Regions from separate parts of the Streptomyces brevispora genome, predicted to be linked through region 4. Evidence: riboswitches for the same ligand, from Rfam matches in the RefSeq annotation. Region 4 holds a riboswitch; each other region holds the start of a gene.
What was found. Region 4 has a riboswitch for cobalamin ahead of metE (5-methyltetrahydropteroyltriglutamate--homocysteine S-methyltransferase). Riboswitches for the same ligand answer to the same signal wherever they lie in the genome.
Positions count from the first base shown of each region.

Region 1: another riboswitch for cobalamin. It lies ahead of FHX80_RS30945 (ABC transporter substrate-binding protein); the one in region 4 lies ahead of metE (5-methyltetrahydropteroyltriglutamate--homocysteine S-methyltransferase).
Region 2: another riboswitch for cobalamin. It lies ahead of FHX80_RS20400 (ribonucleoside-diphosphate reductase subunit alpha); the one in region 4 lies ahead of metE (5-methyltetrahydropteroyltriglutamate--homocysteine S-methyltransferase).
Region 3: another riboswitch for cobalamin. It lies ahead of FHX80_RS03385 (cobalamin biosynthesis protein); the one in region 4 lies ahead of metE (5-methyltetrahydropteroyltriglutamate--homocysteine S-methyltransferase).

Region 1 is NZ_VIWW01000002.1:328,882-332,311, reverse strand. Features, by position in the region: gene FHX80_RS30950 (FecCD family ABC transporter permease) at 1-368, opposite strand, end outside; gene FHX80_RS30945 (ABC transporter substrate-binding protein) at 365-1,432, opposite strand; cobalamin riboswitch at 1,469-1,657, opposite strand; gene FHX80_RS30940 (beta-ketoacyl-[acyl-carrier-protein] synthase family protein) at 1,738-2,961, opposite strand; gene FHX80_RS30935 (acyl carrier protein) at 2,958-3,218, opposite strand.
Region 2 is NZ_VIWW01000001.1:4,363,888-4,367,317, reverse strand. Features, by position in the region: gene mctP (monocarboxylate uptake permease MctP) at 1-1,109, shown strand, start outside; gene FHX80_RS20405 (GNAT family N-acetyltransferase) at 1,221-1,733, shown strand; adenosylcobalamin-variant (AdoCbl-variant) riboswitch at 1,812-1,910, shown strand; gene FHX80_RS20400 (ribonucleoside-diphosphate reductase subunit alpha) at 2,065-3,430, shown strand, end outside.
Region 3 is NZ_VIWW01000001.1:712,072-715,501, forward strand. Features, by position in the region: gene FHX80_RS03375 (inorganic phosphate transporter) at 1-1,080, shown strand, start outside; gene FHX80_RS03380 (hypothetical protein) at 1,106-1,339, shown strand; cobalamin riboswitch at 1,514-1,647, shown strand; gene FHX80_RS03385 (cobalamin biosynthesis protein) at 1,792-2,805, shown strand; gene FHX80_RS03390 (cobyric acid synthase) at 2,802-3,430, shown strand, end outside.
Region 4 is NZ_VIWW01000003.1:72,662-76,091, reverse strand. Features, by position in the region: gene FHX80_RS33395 (hypothetical protein) at 1-33, opposite strand, end outside; cobalamin riboswitch at 524-739, shown strand; gene metE (5-methyltetrahydropteroyltriglutamate--homocysteine S-methyltransferase) at 903-3,221, shown strand; partial or broken gene FHX80_RS33385 (cobalt ABC transporter ATP-binding protein) at 3,332-3,430, opposite strand, start outside.

The DNA of each region.
Region 1 (3,430 bases), on a different contig from region 4:
ACGAACGGGTCGGCGAGCGGGTTGCGCAGGAGCGACTGCATGACGGTGCCGCAGACCGCCAGCCCGGCGCCGCAGACGGCGGCGAGCAGGGTCCTGGGCATGCGCAGGTTCCAGATGATGCCGTCCCGGATCGGGCTGAGCGGCGACTCCCCGAGCCCGAGGTGGGAGGCGACCGTGGACCGGACGTCGCCGACGGAGATCCGGGCCGGACCGATGGTGACGGCCACCGCGACGGACAGGACGAGCAGCAGGAGCCCGCCGGCCCACAGGAATCCGCTGCGGACACCCCGGATGCCCGGACGCCCGGGCTCACCGGCCGCGGGGAGCGTGCGCTCGCCCACCTCCGCGGCCTGTCCGGTGTCCGTCACCCCGCGAGCCCGAACGTACGCAGCCCGGCCGCCACGCGCTCCACACCCTCGACCGTACGGATCGACGGGTTCATGGCCTGGCCGCTGAGCAGCACATAGCGCTTGTGCCGTACGGCGTCCATGTTCTTCGTGGCGGGGTTGGACTCCAGGAACGCGATCTTCCGCACCGCGCTCTCGGCGGTCTCCGACTTGCGGGTCAGGTCGCCGATGACCAGTACATCCGGGTTGCGGTCGGCGACGGTCTCCCAGTTGATCTGCGGCCATTCCTCATGGGTGTCGTCGAAGACGTTCTTCGCACCGAGCTCACGGGTGATGACACCGGGCGCTCCGCAACAGCCCGCCAGATAAGGGGACTCGGAGTTGGCGAACCAGTACATCAAGGTGGCGCCGGAGGCGTCGATGCCGCCGGTCGCCTTCCGCACCCGGGCACGCAGGTCCGCCACGAGCTTCTCGCCCCGCTCCGGAACACCGAACACCTTGGCCAGGTCGCGTACTTCGGCGTAGACACTGTCCATGGTCAGCGCTCCGGTGCGGACCCCGTCGCCGTCCTTGCTGTTGTCCTTGGCGGTGCAGTCGGCGGGCGAGACGTAGGTGGGGACGCCCAGTTCCTCGAACTGCTCGCGGGGGGCCACGCCGCCCTTGGCGAGCGTCGACTCGAAGGACGCGCTGACGAAGTCGGGCTCCTGGTCGAGGACCTTCTCGGACGAGGGACGGTTCTCGGAGATCCTCGGGACGCCGGCGTTGGCCTTCTCCAGGCCCTTCATCACCGGGTCGGTCCAGGTGGCCGTGGCCGCCAGCCGGTCGGCGAGGCCGAGCGAGAGCAGAATCTCGGTGGACCCCTGGTCGACCGGGACGGCACGGCGCGGAGCGGCGTCCACGGTGACGGTGCGTCCGCAGTTCTCCAGGGTCACGGGATAGCCGTCGGCCCCCGTGGACCTGGCCGCGGAACTGTCCTTGGCACCGCCGCAGGCGGTCAGCAGAACGATTCCGGCTGTGAGCAGGGCGGCGGAGCGGGCGTGGCCGGCTATGGGCGGCACGAAGTACCTCGGCGTCTCTGGGCCCATGCGCGGGGCCCGCTGTACGGAGTTCCGCGGCCCGGTGCCGGACCGCGGGTGCCAGCAGGTCTTCGGACTCGGGTTCGTACGGTCGGGACGCCTTCCCGGGAACCCTGTGGGTCTCCCAGTGGCCGTGTGCCCCGCCCGTCCCCCTCACCGCTGCGCGTCAGTTCCGGATTCGCACCGGATTCCCTGACTCCACCATGGAGTTCGACTGGCCCAGGCACGCTACCACGAGCCTCTGCGCAGCTCAGCGGCGGTGCGGCCGGTGGAATCGGGCCCGGCCTCGGCCCGTACCACCACCGGCCCGGTCGCTACGGACGCAGAAGCGCGACCACGGCGTTGTGTCCGCCGAATCCGAAGGAGTGGCTGACGGCACGCCGGACGGGCAGCACCAGGGGCTGCTTGGTGACGCACTCGATGTCGAACCCGGGCGCGGGCGCGTCCAGGTTGGCGACCGGCGGGATGATTCCGCGCTGGAGTGTGAGGATCGTCAGCCCCGCCTCGATCGCTCCGGCCGCGCCCATGCAGTGACCCAGCACCCCCTTGGGCGCGGTGACGGGCGGCCGGTGCGGGAAGACCCGGCCGATGAGGGCGGCTTCGGCCGCGTCGTTGCGCGGTGTGGCCGTGCCGTGCGCGTTGATGTGCTCGACGTCCGCGGCCTGCCAGCCCGCGGCGCGCAGCGCGGCCTCGACGGCGGCCTGGGCGAGTCGGCCGTCGGGGTGCGGGCTGGTGGGGTGGTGGGCGTCGGTGGTGGCGCCGGTGCCCGCGAGCAGCGCGCGCGGCTCGGCACCCCGGGCCTCGGCGTCGGCCGCGCGTTCCAGCACCATGACGGCGGCGCCCTCTCCCATGACGAGCCCCGCCCGGTCGGCCGCGAAGGGCCGGCTGAGCCGGGACAGGTCCCGGTCCGCGCGGGCGGCCGCGCCGGATCTGGCGAATCCGGTCATGGCGATCGGGAAGAGGGTCGATTCGGTGGCTCCCGCGATCGCCAGATCGCACTGCCCGGTGACGAGCAGGTCCCGGGCCACGGACAGTGCGGTGATCCCGGACGAACAGGCGGTGCAGGGTGCCAGGCTGGGGCCCGTCGCTCCCATCTCGATCGCGATCTCGGCCGCGGGCATGTTCGGGATGGTGAGCAGGATCCCGGACGGCGAGGTCGCCTCGGGCCCGCGCCGTTCCAGCACCAGTGCCTGATCGGTGAGACCGGCGGAGCCGCCGCTGCTGGTGCCGACGACGACCGCGACCCGGCCGCCGTCCCAGCCGCCCGGGTCGAGTCCCGCGTCGGCCACCGCCTCCCGCGCGGCGAGTACGGCGAATTTGGTGTACCTGCCCATGCGGAAGGCCGTACGGCGGCCGATCGAGGCGTCCAGGTCGATACCGTCGACGGTGCAGGCGAAGTCGATCGCGCACCCTGCGAGCGCGGGGACGGTGCGGGCCGGGCTGACCCCGGCGCACACCCCGTCCCAGGTGGACTCGGTGTCGTTGCCGACCGGGGTGATCATTCCCAGGCCGGTGACGGCGATGGCCGGCATCTTCATCGGGCGGTGCCCACCGGCGCCTCGCTGCCGGCCGACGCCCGGAGGAACTCCGTGAGCCCGGCGAGGCTGGTGTCCCGGTGCAGTGTGCCCGGGTCCAGCTCGACGCCGACGGCCTCCCTCATGACGACGGCGAACTCGGCGACTGCCAGGGAGTCCATGTCCAGGCTCTCCATCGTGGATTCCGGGAGAATCTCGGCCACGGGCACCCTGAAGGTACGGCTGAGTACCTCGGTGATCGTGGGGTGAATCGCGCTCATGGTCTTCCTCTCCATCATGCCCGTCCGGCGGGGATGTCCGGGCGGCGCCTCTCACCACCCCGACGCCGAAGTAACTGAGCAGCGTCCGTCCAGTTACGCCTTGCAGCGAACCGATTCGCCTCCGTGGGTCCGCGGCCCCGTGCACCAACGCGACAACACGGCCGCCGTACCCCAGAAGGCCAGGAGTACGGCACCGCGGCAGAGTCCCTGTG
Region 2 (3,430 bases), on a different contig from region 4:
TCGCGTTCGCGGTACTCGCCGCGTACACGTACTCCTCCGGGCTGCGCGCACCCGCGCTGATCGCGTTCGTCAAGGACGGGCTGATCTACCTGGTCATCGCCGTGGCGATCATCTACATCCCGATCAAGCTCGGCGGCTTCGACAACATCTTCGCCGCCGCGCAGGAGAAGTTCGCGGGCCCGCCGGGAGGCAAGCCGACCGGCGCGCTCGCGCCCGGGGTGAACGGCCAGTGGGGCTACGCCACGCTGGCCCTGGGGTCGGCGCTCGCGCTCTTCATGTATCCGCACTCGATCACGGCGACGCTCTCCAGCCGCAGCCGCGACGTGATCCGCCGCAACACCACGATCCTGCCGCTGTACTCGCTGATGCTGGGCCTGCTCGCGCTGCTCGGCTTCATGGCGATCGCCGCCGGGGTCAAGGTGGACAACTTTCAGCTGGCGATCCCTCAGCTCTTCGAGAACATGTTCCCCGACTGGTTCGCGGGGGTGGCGTTCGCCGCCATCGGCATCGGCGCGCTGGTGCCCGCGGCGATCATGTCGATCGCCGCGGCGAACCTGTTCACCCGGAACATCTACAAGGACTTCCTGAAGCCCGACGCGACGGCCGCCCAGGAGACCAGGGTCTCCAAGCTGGTGTCGCTGCTGGTGAAGGTCGGCGCGCTCGCCTTCGTCCTCACCATGGACAAGACGGTCGCGATCAACTTCCAGCTGCTCGGCGGGATCTGGATCCTCCAGACGATGCCGGCCCTGGTCGGCGGCCTGTTCACCCGGTGGTTCCACCGCTGGGCGCTGCTCGCGGGCTGGGCGGTCGGCATGGTCTACGGCACGGCCGCCGCATACGGGGTGGCCGGCCCGACCCAGGCGCACTTCGGCGGGTCGTCCAAGGAGATCCCGGGCATCGGCGAGATCGGCTACATCGGCCTGACGGCGTTCGTGCTGAACGTCGTGGTCACCCTCGTCCTCACCCTCGTCCTGAACGCCGTGAAGGCGCCTGCCGGGACCGACGAGACATCCCCCGGCGACTACACCGCGGACGCGGACGACCTGGCCGCCCCCGGTGTGAAGAAGGAGCTCCCGCCGGTAACGGCCGGGGCGCCGGGCGGGCACTGACGGCAGCGGCACGGGCCGCCGCACCCCACGCACAGGGGCGCGGCGGCCCGTTCGCGCGCCGGGCGGAAAACCCTTGCGGACGGCGCCCGCGGATACGGCAGACTTCCGCGTATGGACATCACCATCAGGCCGATCGAGCCCGCCGAGCACACCGCCCTCGGCGAGATCACCGCCGAGGCCTATCTCGGGGACGGGCTGCTGGACTTCGGCGCCGACGATCCGTACCTGGTTCAGCTGCGGGACGTCGCCCGGCGGGCCGCCGAGGCCGAGGTACTCGTCGCGGCGGATGCGCGGGGCCGGGTCCTGGGCGGCGTGACCTACGCCCCGCCGGGGAACCGGTGGGCCGACATCGCGGCCGCGGACGAGGCCGAGTTCCGGATGCTCGCGGTCTCCCGCGAGGCCCGTGGGGCCGGGGCGGGCGAGGCGCTCGTCCGGGCCTGTATCGACCGCGCACAGGGCACCTCGGGGGTCACGGGGATCGTCCTGTCGACGCAGCCGAGCATGCACGGAGCCCATAGGATCTACGGGCGCCTCGGCTTCGTACGGACCCCCGAGAGGGACTGGTACCCCATCGACGGGGTGTCGTTGCTGACATATCGCCTGGACCTCCCGCCGGCGTCATGACGTCGCACTGACGCGTCGCGCAACACAACATGTGGGGGCTGCCGCATCCGGCTGCCCCCACATGTATGCTCGTGCTCGCTGTCGACGCAGGGAAATCCGGTGCGAATCCGGAACTGTCCCGCAACGGTGTGTTCGGTGTGCTTTTGCGCATCCGTGAGTCCGAGGACCTGCCGACAGCGCATCCGGCTCGACCGAACCGGATGCCCAGACGTCCGGGCCTCGTGGATGGGCCGGTGGACGCCGCACGGAGTGCTGCCCTGCCCAGGGTCCGGCTCCGCCCGGCTGCCCCCGTTCCCCCGCCGGCCCAGAGCCGAGCGAGGGAGAGCACCACGTGACCATCGCGCCAGCCGATCCGGTTTCAGCGGCCGAGTCCGAAGCCGCCGAGTCGGAAGCCGCCGAGTCCGGAGCAGTCGAGTCCGGAGCAGTCGAGTCCGGGGCGGTCGAGTCCGGAGCCGACCCGTCCGCGACACCCGCGAAGGACGGACCGGGAACCGCGTTGCTGCGGACCCTCACCGACCTCACCGCGGATCTGCCCGACACCGACCCCGGCCGCGTCGCCGCCGCCGCGCTGCGCGGCCGCAACGCCCGGTCGGACGAGGCCGAGCTGCGCTCGCTGGCCACCGAGGCCGCCGCGGGCCTGATCTCCGAGGACCCCGCCTACTCCCGGCTCGCCGCCCGCCTCCTCACCCGCTCCATCGCGGACGAGGCCGCCGGGCAGGGCGCGACGTCCTTCTCCGCATCGGTCGCCGTCAGTCACCGCGAGGGCCTGATCGCGGACCGCACCGCCGAGTTCGTGACGCTCCACGCGGCCGCTCTCGACGCTCTGGTGGGGCAGGCCCTCGCCGACGGCGCCGACGACCGCTTCGGCTACTTCGGTCTGCGCACCCTGTACAGCCGCTATCTGCTGCGCCACCCGCTCACCCGCCAGGTCGTCGAGACCCCGCAGCACTTCATGCTGCGGGTCGCCGCCGGGCTCGCCGAGGACAACTCCGAGCGCGCCCTGGACGAGGTCGCCGCGCTGTACCGGCTGATGAGCCGGCTGGACTACCTCCCCTCATCCCCCACCCTCTTCAACTCCGGCACCCGGCACCCGCAGATGTCCTCCTGCTATCTGCTGGACTCGCCGCTGGACGAGCTGGACTCGATCTACGACCGCTACCACCAGGTGGCGCGGCTCTCCAAGCACGCGGGCGGCATCGGCCTCTCGTACTCCCGTGTCCGCGCCCGCGGTTCGCTGATCCGCGGCACCAACGGGCACTCCAACGGCATCGTGCCGTTCCTGAAGACGCTCGACGCCTCCGTCGCCGCGGTGAACCAGGGCGGCCGCCGCAAAGGCGCCGCGGCCGTCTACCTGGAGACGTGGCACGCGGACATCGAGGAGTTCCTGGAGCTGCGCGACAACACGGGCGAGGACCAGCGGCGCACGCACAACCTCAACCTGGCGCACTGGATCCCGGACGAGTTCATGCGCCGGGTCGACGCGGACGGCACCTGGTCGCTGTTCTCCCCGGCCGACGTGCCCGAGCTGGTCGACCTGTGGGGCGACGCGTTCGACGCCGCGTACCGGGCGGCCGAGGCCAAGGGCCTGGCCCGCAAGACGATGCCGGCCCGTGAGCTGTACGGCCGGATGATGCGGACGCTCGCGCAGACCGGCCAGGGCTGGATGACGTTCAAGGACGCCTCCAACCGGACCGCGA
Region 3 (3,430 bases), on a different contig from region 4:
GCCAAGACGATCTCCGGCGGGATCATCAATGAGAACGGCCTCAGAACCGAGGTCATCTTCGCGGCGCTCGTCGGCGCCATCCTGTGGAATCTGCTGACCTGGCTGGTCGGGCTCCCGTCCAGCTCGTCGCACGCCCTCTTCGGCGGTCTGATCGGCGCCGCGGTGATGTCCGCGGGCTGGTCGTCGGTCGACGGCGGCACCGTCGTCACCAAGGTGCTGCTCCCCGCGGTCGCCGCCCCGGTCGTCGCCGGTCTGGCCGCACTGCTGGCCACCAAGCTGACGTACCGGATCGGCGGGAACATCCGTAACGGCGCCCAGGAGAAGGCGACCGCCAAGGGCTACCGCGCCGGACAGATCGCCTCCGCCGGGCTGGTCTCCCTCGCCCACGGCACCAACGACGCGCAGAAGACCATGGGCATCATCACCCTGGCCCTGGTCACCGGCGGGGTGCTCTCCCCCGGTTCGAACCCGCCGGTCTGGGTCATCGTCAGCGCCGGTGTGGCCATCGCGCTCGGCACCTACCTGGGCGGCTGGCGCATCATCCGCACCATGGGCAGCGGCCTCACCGACCTCAAGCCGCCGCAGGGCTTCGCCGCCCAGACCAGTGCGGCCACGGTCATCCTGGCCTCCTCCCACCTCGGCTTCTCCCTCTCCACCACCCAGTCCTGCTCCGGAGCGGTGATGGGCGCTGGCCTCGGCCGCCGGGGCGGTGTGGTCCGCTGGTCCACCGCCACCCGGATGTTCGTCGCCTGGGGTCTGACCCTGCCGGCCGCCGGTCTGGTCGGTGCCGGGGCGGAGCTCCTCACCAAGCAGGGCACCTGGGGCGTCGTGCTCGTCGCCGCGCTGCTGGTCTCGGGCTCCGGAGCGATCTGGGTCCTGTCGCGCCGCAAGCCCGTGGGCAAGGACGATGTCGCACCCGACGGCACCCCGGTCACCGGGGACGCCGAACCCGCGGGCGTCGTGACCACCGCCATCGCGGCCGTCAGCCCGCCGCCCACCGCGGCCCAGCAGGACCTCAAGACCACCATCCCGGCCCCCGCCGGACCCGTTGCCGACCCGGCACGACCCGCCACGGTATGAGAGCGTCCGGGAAGGACACATCCCCATGAACATCGACTGGGCAGCACTCGGCACCGTCTTCGGTGTCTCGCTCGTCGCCACCGTCGCCCTGGTGACTCTCTTCACCCTGGGCATCGTCGGCCTCTCCAGGCAGCCGGAACCGGCCGCGCAGGGCGGCCGGGGCGGCGGGTCGCTGATGCTGGCCCGCGCCGGCGCGTACGTCTGCTTCGGACTGTGCGCGGCAGCGGTGGCCTACGGCATCTATCTGATCGTCGCCTGACAGCCTCCGGGCCCCCACGGGCTCCCGTCGCACTCCAGCCGCATCGGGCCGGACGCACCTCGTGTGCGTCCGGCCCGATGTGCGTCTCAGCACACTGCACCTTCGCAGGTCAACGGCGGGTTGACTGACGTTCGCGGAGCGTGGTGGACTGCCGGAGCCATTACGGCGACAGCAGAGGAAGCCGGTGCGAATCCGGCGCGGTCCCGCCACTGTCACCGGGGAGCAGTCCCCCACCACCGGAACGTCACGGTCCACGCCAAGTGGACTGGAAGACCGGGGGAACTGCGGATCCGGGAGCCAGGAGACTCTCGTCGCCGGTCACGTCGAACCAGGGCGCGGACCCTGAGTGAGGACATATCGCCATGCCCGGCTGCCGTGCGTCCGTTCCTGTGTCGCCCCTTCCACCAGTTGACCGTACGAAGGTCCTTCGAGGCGCAACGGCCGGCTGAACCGTGCGTGCCGATCGCGTCTTCGCGTACGGCGCCACGGCCGGGCTGATCGGCGATCTGCTGCTCGGTGACCCCCGCCGGGGACATCCGGTCGCCGCCTTCGGGCGGGCCGCGGCAGGCGTCGAACGCCGTCTGTGGCGTGACCACCGCGGGTGGGGCGCACTGCACACCCTGGTCTGCGCCGGAGGCGCCGCCGGGGGTGCCGCGCTGGCCGCCCGAGCGCTGCGCCACCACCCCGCCGCGTCCGTGGCCCTGACCGCCGCCGCCACCTGGTCCGTCGTCGGCGGTACGTCGCTGGGGCGCGAGGCCCGGTCCATCGGCGACGCCCTGGCCGCGGGGGACCTCGGCCTGGCCCGTGAACGGCTGCCGCGTCTGTGCGGCCGCGACCCGCAGTCCCTGGACGGACCGCAGATCGCCCGCGCCGTGGTGGAGTCCGTCGCCGAGAACACCTCGGACGCCGTGGTCGGCGCCCTGGTGTGGGGTGCGCTGGGCGGGGTCCCCGGACTCGTCGGCTTCCGGGCCGCCAACACCCTCGATGCCATGGTCGGCCACAAGTCGCCCCGCTACCGGCGCTACGGCTGGGCCTCGGCCCGCCTCGACGACCTCGCGGGCTGGCCCGGCGCCCGGCTGACGGCCCTGCTCGCCGTCGCCGCCGGGGGACGGCCCCGGGGCGCGCTGCGGGCCTGGCGGGCGGACGCCGCCAAGCACCCGAGCCCCAACGCGGGCCCCGTGGAGGCCTCCTTCGCGGGCGCCCTCGGCGTACGGCTCGGCGGCACCCTCGCCTACGGCGGCCGGGTCGAGCACCGCCCCGTGCTCAACGGGGAGACCGGCCGGGCGGTGGGGACCGAGGACATCGAACGTGCCGTACGGCTGTCGCGCCGGGTCGGCGCGCTGGCCCTCGGCGTGAGCGTGGCGGCCCGTCTGGGCACGGGCGCGGCCGCACGCCGGATCACCTCGACGCGCGGCACGGGGTCGCCTGCCCCGGGTACGCGCACCTCAGGACGGAGACCGACATGAGCGGCGGACTGCTGGTCGCCGGGACCACCTCGGACGCGGGCAAGAGCGTCGTCACGGCGGGCATCTGCCGCTGGCTGGTGCGCCGGGGCGTGAAGGTCGCGCCGTTCAAGGCGCAGAACATGTCGCTGAACTCCTTCGTCACCCGGGAGGGCGCCGAGATCGGCCGCGCCCAGGCCATGCAGGCCCAGGCCGCCCGGGTGGAGCCGACCGCGCTGATGAACCCGGTGCTGCTCAAGCCCGGCAGCGACCGCTCCAGCCAGGTCGTCCTGATGGGGCGCGCGGTCGGCGAGATGAGCGCCCGCGGCTACCACGGCGGCAGGCAGGAACAGCTTCTGTCCACCGTCGTGGACTGCCTGGAGCAGCTCCGGGGCACGTATGACGCCGTGATCTGCGAGGGTGCGGGCAGTCCGGCCGAGATCAATCTGCGGCGCACGGACATCGTGAACATGGGCATCGCACGGGCGGCACGCTTCCCGGTGGTGATCGTCGGGGACATCGACCGCGGCGGCGTCTTCGCCTCGTTCTTCGGTACGACGGCCCTGCTCGCCGCCGAGGACCAGGCGCTGATCGCCGGCTATCTGGTCAACAAGTTCCGCGGCGACGTGTCACTGCTCGAACCCGGCCT
Region 4 (3,430 bases):
GTCCGCGGCGTCTTCCGGGTGAAGGTCGTTCACGGTGTTCTCGCTTCCTCCCGCAGGGGGTGTGCCCGATGCAGGTGTTCGGGTGAACCTGTTCCAGGTGGGGCAGTACACAGGTGGGGCAATACATTCGTCCCACAGGAGCGCGGAGCACGCTCACCGAGAACGACCTGGACGGCCTCGGAGCCGGCGCCGACGGACGTAGCTCGGCGCGAACGATGTGCGGCCCGGTGCCGCCACCTCCCCGAGGCCCTCCGGGCCGCGGTCACGGTGGGGTTGCCCCACCCCGGTCCAGGGGTCTGTCCGAGTACCCAGGCCGGCGCCACGTGATCCGCTGTCCGGGAACACTGCTCGTTGTCGGCGCGGCCCCGACCGACGGTACTGCTCCGCCTCACCGGATGCGGAGTCGACGGACGCGTCTCGCGGTCGGCCCGCGAGGGATGAGGCGCTTGCGGCGGCCTGTCCCCGATTCTCATTTCACGTTCCGGAATGTGAACAGCGGTGCCCGGGCGGTGGGCAACCGTCTAACCTGGCCCGTGCAGCTGGTTCGCCCTGTCCGCCAGACAGACGCGTCGTAAGAGGGAACCCGGTGGAATTCCGGGACTGCCCCGCAGCGGTGAGTGGGAACGACCGCCGTCATACGCACTGGATCCGGTTGGATCTGGGAAGCGACGGCCAGTAGGTGTCCGCCTCGGCGGACCTGCCCGCGAGTCCGAAGACCTGCCCGTTGCCCGCACACGACCCCTCGTGTGCGGATATCCCGGTGACCTCGTGGGCGGGTCGGCGTACATACCAGACGGAAGACCGCGCCGATGGCGTGCGTGAGATCCGTCCGGTTCGTCATCCCTTCGCGTCCGTGTCCCGTCCCCGGGATGTTCAGGAGTCATCTCGCGAAGGAGATTTCCGTGACAGCGAAGCCCGCAGCCGCGGCAGCACGAGCCACCGTGTACGGCTACCCCCGCCAGGGCCCGAACCGGGAACTGAAGAAGGCCATCGAGGGATACTGGAAGGGACGCGTCACCGCCGACTCCCTCCGGGAAACGGCGGCAGGTCTGCGCCGGTCCAGTTGGAGGCGGCTGGCGGACGCCGGGGTTCACGAGGTGCCCACCGGCGACTTCTCGTACTACGACCACGTCCTGGACACCAGCGTCATGGTCGGCGCGGTCCCCCGACGCCACCGCGCGGCTGTCGATGCCGACGCACTCGACGGCTACTTCGCGATGGCCCGCGGCACCCAGGACGTGGCGCCGCTGGAGATGACCAAGTGGTTCGACACCAACTACCACTACCTCGTCCCCGAACTCGGTCCGGACACCGTATTCACCGCCGATTCCGCCAAGCAGGTCACCGAGCTGAAGGAAGCCCTCGCGCTCGGGCACACCTCCCGGCCAGTTCTCGTCGGCCCCGTGACCTATCTCCTGCTGGCCAAGCCCGCCCCCGGAGTGCCGGCCGACTTCGAACCGCTCACCCTGCTGGACCGGCTGCTGCCGGTCTACGGAAAGGTGCTCGCCGATCTGCGTGCCGCAGGCGCGGAGTGGGTGCAGCTCGACGAGCCCGCGTTGGTCCAGGACCGTTCCGCGGCCGAGCTGAACGCGGCGGCCCGGACCTACCGTGAACTCGGCGGCCTCACCGACCGGCCCAAGCTGCTCGTCGCCTCCTACTTCGACCGGTTCGGCGATGCCCTGCCCGTCCTGGCCAAGGCCCCGGTGGAGGGTCTGGCACTGGACTTCACCGGCGCGGCCGCCGCGAACCTCGAAAACCTCGCCACCGCGGGCGGGCTGCCCGGCAAACGGCTCGTCGCGGGCGTCGTCAACGGCCGCAACATCTGGATCAACGACTACGAGAAGTCGCTGGCCACCCTCGCGACCCTCCTGGGCCTCGCGGACACCGTCGACGTAGCCGCGTCCTGCTCGCTGCTGCACGTCCCCCTCGACACGGCGCCCGAGAGGGACATCGACCCCCAGATCCTGCGCTGGCTGGCCTTCGCCGAGCAGAAGACCGCCGAGGTCGTCACGCTGGCCAAGGGGCTGGCCCTGGGCACCGGCGCCGTCGCCGCCGAGATCGCCGCGAACCGCGCAGTCCTCGCCTCCCGCAGGAACTCCCCGATCACCCGCGACCCCTCCGTACGGGCCAGGACCGCGGCCGTCACCGACGCCGACGGCCGTCGCTCCCGGCCGTACACCGAGCGTGCCGCAGCCCAACGCGCCCACCTCGGGCTGCCGTTGCTGCCGACGACCACCATCGGTTCGTTCCCGCAGACCGCCGAACTGCGCACGGCCCGCGCCGACCTGCGCACGGGCCGGATCGACACGGCCGGCTACGAAGAGCGGATCAGGGACGAGATCGGCGAGGTCATCTCCTTCCAGGAGAAGACCGGCATCGACGTCCTGGTGCACGGTGAGCCCGAGCGCAACGACATGGTGCAGTACTTCGCGGAGCAGCTCACCGGCTACCTCGCCACCCGGCACGGCTGGGTCCAGTCCTACGGCACCCGCTACGTCCGTCCGCCGGTGCTGGCCGGCGACATCTCCCGCCCCGAAGCGATGACGGTGCGCTGGACCTCGTACGCCCAGTCGCTCACCGGTCGCCCGGTCAAGGGCATGCTGACCGGGCCCGTCACCATGCTGGCCTGGTCCTTCGTCCGTGATGACCAGCCGCTCGGCGACACCGCCCGGCAGGTCGCCCTCGCTCTGCGGGACGAGGTGGACGACCTGGAGGCCGCCGGCACATCGGTCATCCAGGTCGACGAACCCGCGCTGCGCGAGACCCTGCCCCTGCGCGCGGCGGACCACGCCGCGTACCTGGACTGGGCCACCGAGTCGTTCCGGCTCACCACCAGCGGAGTGCGTGCGGACACCCAGATCCACACCCACATGTGCTACGCCGAGTTCGGCGACATCGTCCAGGCCATCGACGACCTGGACGCTGACGTCATCAGCCTGGAAGCCGCCCGCTCCCACATGCAGGTCGCGCGCGAACTCGCCGCACACGGCTACCCGCGCGAAGCGGGCCCCGGTGTGTACGACATCCACTCCCCGCGCGTACCCGATACCGACGAGATCGCCGCTCTGCTCCGCACGGGGCTTAAGGCCATTCCGGCCGAACGGCTGTGGGTCAACCCCGACTGCGGTCTGAAGACCCGCGGCTGGCCCGAGACCAAGGCGTCTCTGGAGAACCTGGTCACCGCGGCCCGAACCGTCCGCGGCGAACTACCCACCTCCTGACCGAGAAGTGACCGTAAAGTGACCGGACGGGCGGGGCGCGCAGCGCGCCACCGCCCGTCCGGCCTTCACTGCCGGTCGGAAGCCGCCGGTACGGAGGGTGTGAATCGGACCGCGGACTGGACCGAGCCGATGGCCACGCGCTGCTGCCGGCCCCCGGACAGTTCGTGCAGGGCACGGTGGCGGAGGTCGGCGAGACCCAGCAGGTCGAG